2 regions of the Micromonospora sp. R311 genome follow, and region 2 is predicted to be linked to the other one. Evidence: riboswitches for the same ligand, from Rfam matches in the RefSeq annotation. Region 2 holds a riboswitch; the other holds the start of a gene.
What was found. A riboswitch is a leader RNA that binds a small molecule or an ion and turns the genes downstream of it on or off. The one in region 2 is predicted to bind ZMP and ZTP.
Positions count from the first base shown of each region.

Region 1: another riboswitch for ZMP and ZTP. It lies ahead of AC1WTP_RS31525 (glycine hydroxymethyltransferase); the one in region 2 lies ahead of AC1WTP_RS03670 (bifunctional 5,10-methylenetetrahydrofolate dehydrogenase/5,10-methenyltetrahydrofolate cyclohydrolase).

Region 1 is NZ_JBSWCE010000055.1:15,343-19,740, reverse strand. Features, by position in the region: gene AC1WTP_RS31530 (ribulokinase) at 1-901, shown strand, start outside; gene AC1WTP_RS31525 (glycine hydroxymethyltransferase) at 1,114-2,553, opposite strand; ZMP/ZTP riboswitch at 2,572-2,661, opposite strand; gene AC1WTP_RS31520 (metallophosphoesterase family protein) at 2,748-3,602, shown strand; gene AC1WTP_RS31515 (hemerythrin domain-containing protein) at 3,646-4,146, opposite strand; gene AC1WTP_RS31510 (S8 family peptidase) at 4,261-4,398, opposite strand, start outside.
Region 2 is NZ_JBSWCE010000003.1:179,390-183,787, forward strand. Features, by position in the region: gene AC1WTP_RS03660 (RNA polymerase sigma factor) at 1-1,033, opposite strand, end outside; gene AC1WTP_RS03665 (YciI family protein) at 1,026-1,364, opposite strand; ZMP/ZTP riboswitch at 1,515-1,597, shown strand; gene AC1WTP_RS03670 (bifunctional 5,10-methylenetetrahydrofolate dehydrogenase/5,10-methenyltetrahydrofolate cyclohydrolase) at 1,609-2,505, shown strand; gene AC1WTP_RS03675 (VOC family protein) at 2,666-3,040, shown strand; gene AC1WTP_RS03680 (hypothetical protein) at 3,255-3,476, opposite strand; gene AC1WTP_RS03685 (GNAT family N-acetyltransferase) at 3,473-4,024, opposite strand; gene AC1WTP_RS03690 (TetR/AcrR family transcriptional regulator) at 4,075-4,398, shown strand, end outside.

The sequences.
Region 1 (4,398 bases), on a different contig from region 2:
CCCCGAGGCGGCGGGGTGGACCGGGCTGCCGGTGGGCGTCGCCGTCGCCGCCGGCACCATCGACGCGCACGTCACCGCCGCGGCGGCCCGTGCGGTCGAACCGGGACGGATGCTCGCCGTGCTCGGCACCTCCACCTGCCTGATCATGAACGCGGACGCCTGCCACGAGGTGCCCGGGGTGTGCGGCGTGGTCGACGGCGGCGTCACCACCGGCGCCTGGGGGTACGAGGCCGGGCAGAGCGGGGTGGGTGACATCTTCGCCTGGTACGTGACCAACGCCCTGCCCGCGCGGTACGCCGAGCGGGCCCGCGCGCTCGGGGTGAGCCCGTACCAGCTGCTCGACTCCCTGGCCGCCGGGCAGCCGGTCGGCGGGCACGGCCTGCTCGCGCTCGACTGGCACAGCGGCAACCGCTCGGTGCTGATGGACCACGAGCTCAGCGGCGTGCTGTTCGGGCTGACCCTGGCCACCCGGCCGGAGGAGATCTGGCGGGCGCTGCTGGAGTCGACCGCGTTCGGCGCGCGGACCGTGGTCGCCGCGTTCGAGGACGCCGGGGTGCGGGTGGCCGGGCTGACCGTCGCCGGCGGGCTGACCGACAACCGGCTGCTGCTGCGGATCTACGCCGACGTGCTGCGCCGGCCGCTGCACGTGGTCGATTCCGCGCATCCGGCGGCGCTGGGCGCGGCGATCCACGCGGCGGTGGCCGCCGGGGCGTACCCCGACGTGCCGGCCGCCTCGGCGGCGATGGGCGCCCCTCGCCGGGAAACCTGGCACCCGGACCCGGACCGCGCCGCGGCCTACGACGAGCTCTACGCCGAGTACCGCGCGATGCACGACCACTTCGGCCGCGGCGGCGCCGAGACCCTGCACCGCCTCCGCGCCCTCCGCAACCGCCCCCACTGATCCCCACCCCGCCCGCGCGCCCCCCGCCCCGCCCGCCCCGCCCGCGCGCCTCCCGCCCCGCCCGTTGATCATGAGGTTAGCGGTGCGAAATGTCCGGATCCACGCCGTCAACCTCATGATCAACGGGGTGGGCAGGGTGGAGGGTGGGTGGGGGCGGGGACGGGGACGCCCCGCGCGGCGGGGCCGGGCGGGGCGTCGGGGGGTGGTGCGGGTCAGCCGAGGTCGACGGCGGGGTAGAGCGGGAAGCCGGTGAGCAGCTCGGCGGCCTGGCGGCTGATCTTGTCGGCGACGGCCGGGTCGAGCACGTACTTCGCCTTCGACGGGGTGCCGTCGGCGTTGCTGCCCGGCGTGGTCTGGCTGAGCACGGTGTGGATCAGCTCGGCGGTCTGGTCCATCTCCGCGGTGCCCAGCCCCCGGGTGGTCAGCGCCGGGGTGCCGATCCGGATGCCCGAGGTGTACCAGGCGCCGTTCGGGTCCTGCGGGACCGAGTTGCGGTTGGTGACGATGCCCGAGTCGAGCAGCGCCTGCTCGGCCTGCCGGCCGGTCAGCCCGTAGCCGGAGACGTCGATCAGCACCAGGTGGTTGTCGGTGCCGCCGGTGACCAGCTTGCCGCCGCGGTGCAGCAGCCCCTCGGCGAGGGCCTGCGCGTTGTCGACGATCCGCCGGGCGTAGTCGGCGAAGTCGGGACGGCGGGCCTCGGCCAGGGCGACCGCCTTGGCGGCCATCACGTGCGGCAGCGGGCCGCCGAGCACCATCGGGCAGCCCCGGTCGACCTGGTCGGCCAGCTCCGGCTGGCAGAGCACCATGCCGCCGCGCGGCCCGCGCAGCGACTTGTGCGTGGTGGTGGTGACGATGTGCGCGTGCGGCACCGGGTCGAAGTCGCCGGTGAAGACCTTGCCGGCGACCAGGCCGGCGAAGTGCGCCATGTCGACCATGAAGGTGGCGCCGACGGAGTCGGCGATCTCCCGCATGATCCGGAAGTTGACCTTCCGCGGGTACGCCGAGTAGCCGGCGACCAGGATCAGCGGCTTGAACTCGCGGGCCGCCTCGGCGACCCTGTCGTAGTCGACCAGACCGGTGGCCGGGTCGGTGCCGTAGCTGCGCTGGTCGAACATCTTGCCGGAGATGTTCGGCCGGAAGCCGTGGGTGAGGTGCCCGCCGGCGTCCAGCGACATGCCCAGCATCCGCTGGTTGCCCAGCTCGCGGCGGAGCGCGAACCAGTCCGCCTCGGTGAGCTCGTTGACCTGCCGGACCTGCGCCTTCTTCAGCGCCGGCGACTCGACCCGGTCGGCCAGGATCGCCCAGAACGCGACCAGGTTGGCGTCGATGCCGGAGTGCGGCTGCACGTACGCGTGCGCGGCGCCGAACAGCTCCCGGGCGTGCTCGGCGGCGAGCGCCTCCACCGTGTCGACGTTCTGGCAGCCGGCGTAGAAGCGGCGCCCGACGGTGCCCTCGGCGTACTTGTCGCTGAACCAGTTCCCCATCGCCAGCAGGGTGGCCGGGGAGGCGTAGTTCTCGCTCGCGATCAGCTTGAGCGACTCGCGCTGGTCGGCCAGCTCGGCCCCGATGGCGTCGGCCACCCGCGGTTCGACGGCGCGGATCACCTCGAGGGCGCTGCGGAAAGCGGTGGATTCGGCGTTCAGCGACGACATGCGACCTCCAGGTGACGTGCGGAAGGCCCAGGCGCTCGGCATGCGTCCTCATGACGGGACCGCTTCCCGATGGTGCTCCATCCCCACGCGCCAGTCACGGCCCGGGCTGATCCTACCGGGTCCGCGGCCCGCCACCCCGGCTCGGGGCGGAGAGTGGGCTCGCCGTGGGGGTGGGTGGTCCATAGGATCGGTGCATGGCGGCCGACGGGAGCGAGGGCGGCAGCCTGCTCGCCATCAGCGACCTGCACGTCAACCACCGGGAGAACCGGGCCGTCGTCGAGGGGTTGCGCCCCGACTCGCCGCACGACTGGCTGCTCGTCGCCGGGGACGTGGCCGACACGGTGGCCGACGTCGAGTGGGCCCTCGGGCTGCTGGCCCACCGCTTCGCCCGGGTGGTCTGGGCGCCCGGCAACCACGAACTCTGGACCCCGCCGAACGACCCGGTGGCGCTGCGCGGGCTGGAGCGCTACCAGCACCTGGTGGCGGTCTGCCGGCGGCTGGGCGTGCTCACCCCGGAGGACCCGTACCCGGTGTGGCGGGGGCCGGGCGGGCCGGTGCTGGTGGCCCCGCTGTTCCTGCTCTACGACCACAGCTGGCTGCCGGACGGGTTCGACACCCGCGAGGCGGCGCTGGCCGAGGCGTACCGGACGGGGATCGTCTGCACCGACGAGTTCCTGCTGCACCCCGACCCGTACCCGAGCCGTCCGGACTGGTGCGCGGCCCGGGTCGCGCAGACCCGGCAGCGGCTGGCCGAGCGGGAGCCGGCACTGCCGACCGTGCTGGTCAACCACTACCCGCTGGTCCGCGAGCCGACCCGGATCCTGCGCTACCCGATCTTCGCCCAGTGGTGCGGCACCGAGGCGACCGCCGACTGGCACCTGCGCTTCGACGCCGCCGCGGTGGTCTACGGGCACCTGCACATCCCGCGGACCACCTGGCACGACGGCGTGCGGTTCGAGGAGGTGTCGGTGGGCTATCCGCGCGAGTGGCGGCAGCGGGCCGTACCGCCGGGGCGGCTGCGGCGGATCCTGCCGGCGCCCCCGGCGTGACGACGGGCCCCGACGCGCCGGGGCCCGTCGCGTTCGTCGCCGCTCAGGCGGTCACCGCGTCCAGCGACTTCTTGATCGCCTTCGGGTCGGTGGGCTTGCGGGGAGCCTTGTCGCGCAGCTCGATCATCCGCTCGCCGATCTCCTGCAACTGCTTACGGCCGAGCGCCTCGCGCACCTTCGGGAACCACTCCTGCTCCTCCTCCTCGACGTGGTGCAGGACGTTCTCGATCAGCACCGTGGTCTTCGCGTTGAAGTGCTCGTCCTCGGCGTCCATGGTGAACAGTTCGGCGCAGAGCAGGTCGGCGACGTGGTGTTCCTCGTACGACTCGAGGATGTCGTCCTCCAGGTCCGGCAGGAGCTTGCGGACCTCCGGGTACATCACCTCGTTCTCCAGGTACGTGTGCACGGTGAGCGCCTCGATGATCTGGCCCACCAGCTGCCGCCGCTTGCTCGCCGGCCCCTCCTCGGCATCCTGGAACGCCTTGAACAGGCGCCGCATCTCCTTGTGGTCCTCTTTCAACAGGACGATGGCATCGGTGGACACCGTTGACCTCCTCGGCTCGTCGGACGCCTCCTCCCGTACCCCGGCCGTGAGCAGCGAAAACGGGTGGGGCCCGGCGGATCACCGCCGGGCCCCACCACGGGTCGTGCCGTGCTGCTACTTCACCACGTTGTACGCGCTGACCATGCCCGCGCCGTAGAACGAGTTGCGCTCGCCCCCGGTGCAGACGGCCGGGTAGCCCGGCCGCGGCTCCCAGACGCCCTCCTCGCAGGGGACCGACTCCGCGGTCCGCTC
Region 2 (4,398 bases):
GCGCCAGCCCGACCGCCGGGCCGTCCGCGAAACCGTGCGCGACCGCGCGGTTCAGCTCGATCACCGGGGACGGCTGGATCCGGGCGAGTTCGTCGTACGCCCGGGCGATGGCCGGCCAGTCGGTGGCCGCGGCGGACGCGGCGGTGGCGTGGCACGCGGCGATCCGGGCCTGCAGGGCGTACGGGCCGGCCGGGCGCACCCGCGCCAGGATGTCGACGCCCTCGGCGATCGCGGCGTGGTCCCAGCGCGCCCGGTCCTGCCGGTCCAGGGTGAGCAGGTTGCCGTCGGGGTCGCGCCGGGCGTGCCGGCGGGAGTGTTGGAGCAGGAAGAGCGCGAGCAGCGCGGCGACCTCGGACTGGTCGGGCATGAGCCGGTCGAGCAGGCGGGCCAGCCGGATCGCCTCGTCGGCGAACGCGGGTTCGCCGTCGGCGTCGTAGCCGCGGGTGAAGAGCAGGTAGAGCACGGCGAGCACGCCGGGGAGCCGCTCGGCGAGCATCGGTCCGGTCGGCACCCGGTAGGGGATGCCGGCGGTGGCGATCCTGGTCTTCGCCCGGGTCAGGCGCCGGGTCATCGTCGACTCGCCGACCAGCAGGGCGCGCGCGATGTCGGCGGTCGGCACGCCGCAGACGACGCGCAGCGTCAGCGCCACCCGCGCCTGGAGCGAGAGCGCCGGATGGCAGCAGGTGAAGACGAGGCGCAGCCGGTCGTCCACGACCTCCTTCGTCTCCGGGCGCTCGACGTCGGGCAGCGTGAGCACCGCCAGGTCGCGCAGCTTGTGGCGTTCGACGGAGGCACGGCGCAGCACGTCGAGCGCGCGGCGGCGGGCCACCGTCATCAGCCAGCCGCCCGGGTTGGCCGGCACCCCGTCGCCCGGCCACCGTTCGAGGGCGAGCGCGAGCGCCTCCTGCGCGCAGTCCTCGGCCAGCGTCCAGTCCCCGGTCACCCGGATCAGCGCGGCGACGATCCGGGCGTACGAGTCGGCGCAGGCGGCCGCGACGGCGCCCGCCGTCGCGGCCGTCGGGGCGTCAGTCACCCGGGCGGTCGGCCAGGTCGGCGAACGGGCGCAACTCGATCCGACCCGCCCGGGCCATCGGGTGGGTACGCGCCACCTCGATCGCCTCGTCCAGGTCGGCGCACTCCAGCAGGTCGAAGCCCACGATCACCTCCTTGGTCTCGGCGAACGGGCCGTCCGACACCAGCAGCTCGCCGTTGCGGACCCGGACCGTGGTGGCGGCCGAGGTCTCGGCCAGCACATCGCCGGTCAGCCGTCGGCCGCGCGCGTCGTTCTCGGCCACCCACTCCTCGATGTCGGGCCAGTTCTGCTGGTCGGTGTCCGGCTCGGTGTCGCTGCAGACGAACATCATGTACTTCATCTCGGCACTCCCTGGTTCGTGATCTCACCAGGGTGACGAACGGGCGGCCCCGTTCCGGACAGGCCGACCAAGATTTTTTCCGGCGACCGCCGACGGCGTCCGGGGGTCGCCTGGCGGCGACGCCGGCGGATGGGGCAAGCTGGGTGGGAACGCGACTGGCGGCACGGGGATGGCACCAACCATCGGGGAGCTCGCCGTGGGAGTCGACCGCCTGGGCACCCACGTTGGGGGAGCCATGCCCATCGCACCCGACACCGTCGCAACGCCGCACACCGCCCGGCTGCTCTCCGGGCGGCCGCTGGCCGACAAGGTCTTCGCCGAGGTGGCCGACCGGGTGTCCCGCCTCCGCCGGGCGGGCGTCGTACCGGCGCTCGCGACCGTGCTGGTCGGCGACGACGACGCCAGCGCCGGCTACATCCGGATCAAGCAGCGCCAGGCGGCGGAACTCGACTTCGACTCGCCGCACACCCACCTGCCGGCCGACGCCACCCAGGAGGACCTGCACCGGGTGATCGCCGGCTACAACGCCGACCCGGGGGTGCACGGGCTGCTCGTGCAGTATCCGGTCCCCGCCCACCTGGACTACGACCGGGCGTTGCAGACCGTCGACCCGGACAAGGACGTCGACGGGATGCACCCACTCAACATCGGACGCCTGGCGCTCGGGCTGCCCGGCCCGCTGCCCTGCACGCCGGCCGGCATCGAGGCGCTGCTGGCCCACTACGAGATTCCGGTCGCGGGGCGCGAGGTGGTCATCCTCGGCCGCGGCGCGACCCTCGGCCGGCCGCTGTCGATCATGCTGGCGCAGAAGCGGCCCACGGCCAACGCCGCCGTCACCGTCGTCCACACCGGGGTGCCGGACTGGTCCCGCTACACCCGGCGGGCCGACATCCTGGTCGCGGCCGCCGGCGTACCCGGGATCATCCAGCCGGAGCACGTCAAGCCGGGCGCGGTGGTGGTCGGGGCCGGCGTCCGGTACGAGGGCCGCCGGCTGCTGCCCGACGTGGACGAGTCGTGCGCCGAGGTGGCCAGCGCGATCACGCCCCGGGTCGGCGGGGTCGGCCCGACCACCGTGGCCATGCTCTTCCGCAACGCCGTCGACGCCGCCGAGCGGCTGAGCGGGCGCGGCTGACCCGAGCAACCGGCACGGCCGCCCGCCTGTGTTCGGGTGGGCGGCCGTGGGACGGTGACGAAGGCTCATACCTGAAGGCACTACCGTCCGGTCCGGCGCCACATCCTGTCGTCCTTCCGTGCGGTGTGATCCATGCCGATGTGTGGGTATGGCCAGTGTCATGGCAGATCGACCTCGGCTGACCTTGGCCGCCACCGTGCTGGACTCGCCCGACGCCCGGGAGCTCGCCGCGTTCTACGAACGCCTGCTCGGCTGGTCGCGCCACGACGACGAGCCGGACTGGGTCACGCTGCGCGCACCGGACGACGGCGCCGGCCTGTCGTTCCAGACCGAGCCGAACTATGTACGGCCGGTCTGGCCGGCCGGTCCGCAGGATCCGCCGATGATGGTCCACCTCGACATCGAGGTCGACGACCTCGACGCGGCCTCGGCGCATGCGGTCGCCGCAGGCGCCACCGTGGCGGACTTCCAGCCCCAGGACGACGTGCGGGTGCACCTCGACCCGGCCGGCCACCCGTTCTGCCTGTTCATCTGAGTTCGGATCGTCGGGCTCGGCCGAGGACCCGTTGGCCTGGAGGTGGTCACCCACCGGGTCGTAGCCGATCTCGCCGGTGCAGCAGACGGCGACGGTGACCAGCGGTGCCAGGGCTGCCCAGCGCGCGGATCCCCCGCCGGAGTCCGGGCGGTGGCGGCCACCAGCGGGATCCCGGCCGCCCGCAGCGCCTGACACGCCGCCAGGGTCGCCTCGCTCACTGTGCCGTCAGGCCGAAAGACCGGACGGGGACAAGGTGAAGCGGACCGCGCGGCGGGTGGCCCCGCCGGCGGATCAGTTTGATGATGCCCTCGAACGCGAGCAGCAGGCCGAGACCGATGGCGAGGCCGAACGGGAGTTCTCGACGAACCGCTTCGCCGCCAAACAGCTCAGCCCCACGTGCGGCCCAGGCCAGGACCGCGAAGCCGTCGCCGATCACTGCCCCAGGGCTCGCCATTCGGAAGCAAGGACCGCCCAGAGCTGCTTGTCGTGGCGCACGCCCTCGTACGGCCATGCCTCGCGGCGCACGCCCTCCAGCGTCATGCCGAGCCGCTTGGCCACCGCTGAGCTGCGGTCGTTGTCGGCCCGGCAATGCCACTCGGCCCGGTGCAGCCCCCGGGACGCAAAGGCCCAGTCCAACAACGCGCCACACGCCTGCGTGACCAGACCGTGGCCCTCGGCGGACGGCTCCAGCCAGCAACCGATCTCACACGAGCCGACAGCGGCATTGAAATCGGTGAACATCACACCGCCGACCAACACTCCATCCCGCCAGATGCCATACAGGCGGGCACCGTCGCCGGCCTGGCGTTGGGCGTACCGCTTGAGCGTGGCCCGCGCCCCTTCCACATCGTCGGTGACGAACGCGGCACCGACCCAGGGACGAATGTGGTCGCGGGCCCGGTCCAGATGTTCGGCGAACTCCTCGACATGCCAGACCTCTAGCGGCCCAAGGCGAGCACCGTCGCGCAGCGGCAGCGAGAACATGAGAGCCTCCCATTCGCATAACAATTGTTACGGGAATGTACCGTGGCAGCATGCCACGCACCAAGGGAGATCACGAGGCCCGCCGACGCGATGTCTCGGAAGCGGTCTGGCAGGTCATGGCCACCCGCGGCTTCGCCGGCCTGACGTTGCGCGCCGTCGCCGCCGAACTCGGCGCGACCACCGGCCTGCTGACGCACTACTTCCCCACCAAACACGCCCTGGTGGAGTACGCCCTCGACCTGCTCGAACAGCGCACCATCTCCCGCCCCCGCCGACACACGGGCGAAGGTCTGGCCGCCCTCAGGGACGCACTGCTGGACATCCTGCCACTGACCCCCGAGACCACCCACATCAACCGCATCTGGGTCTCCTCC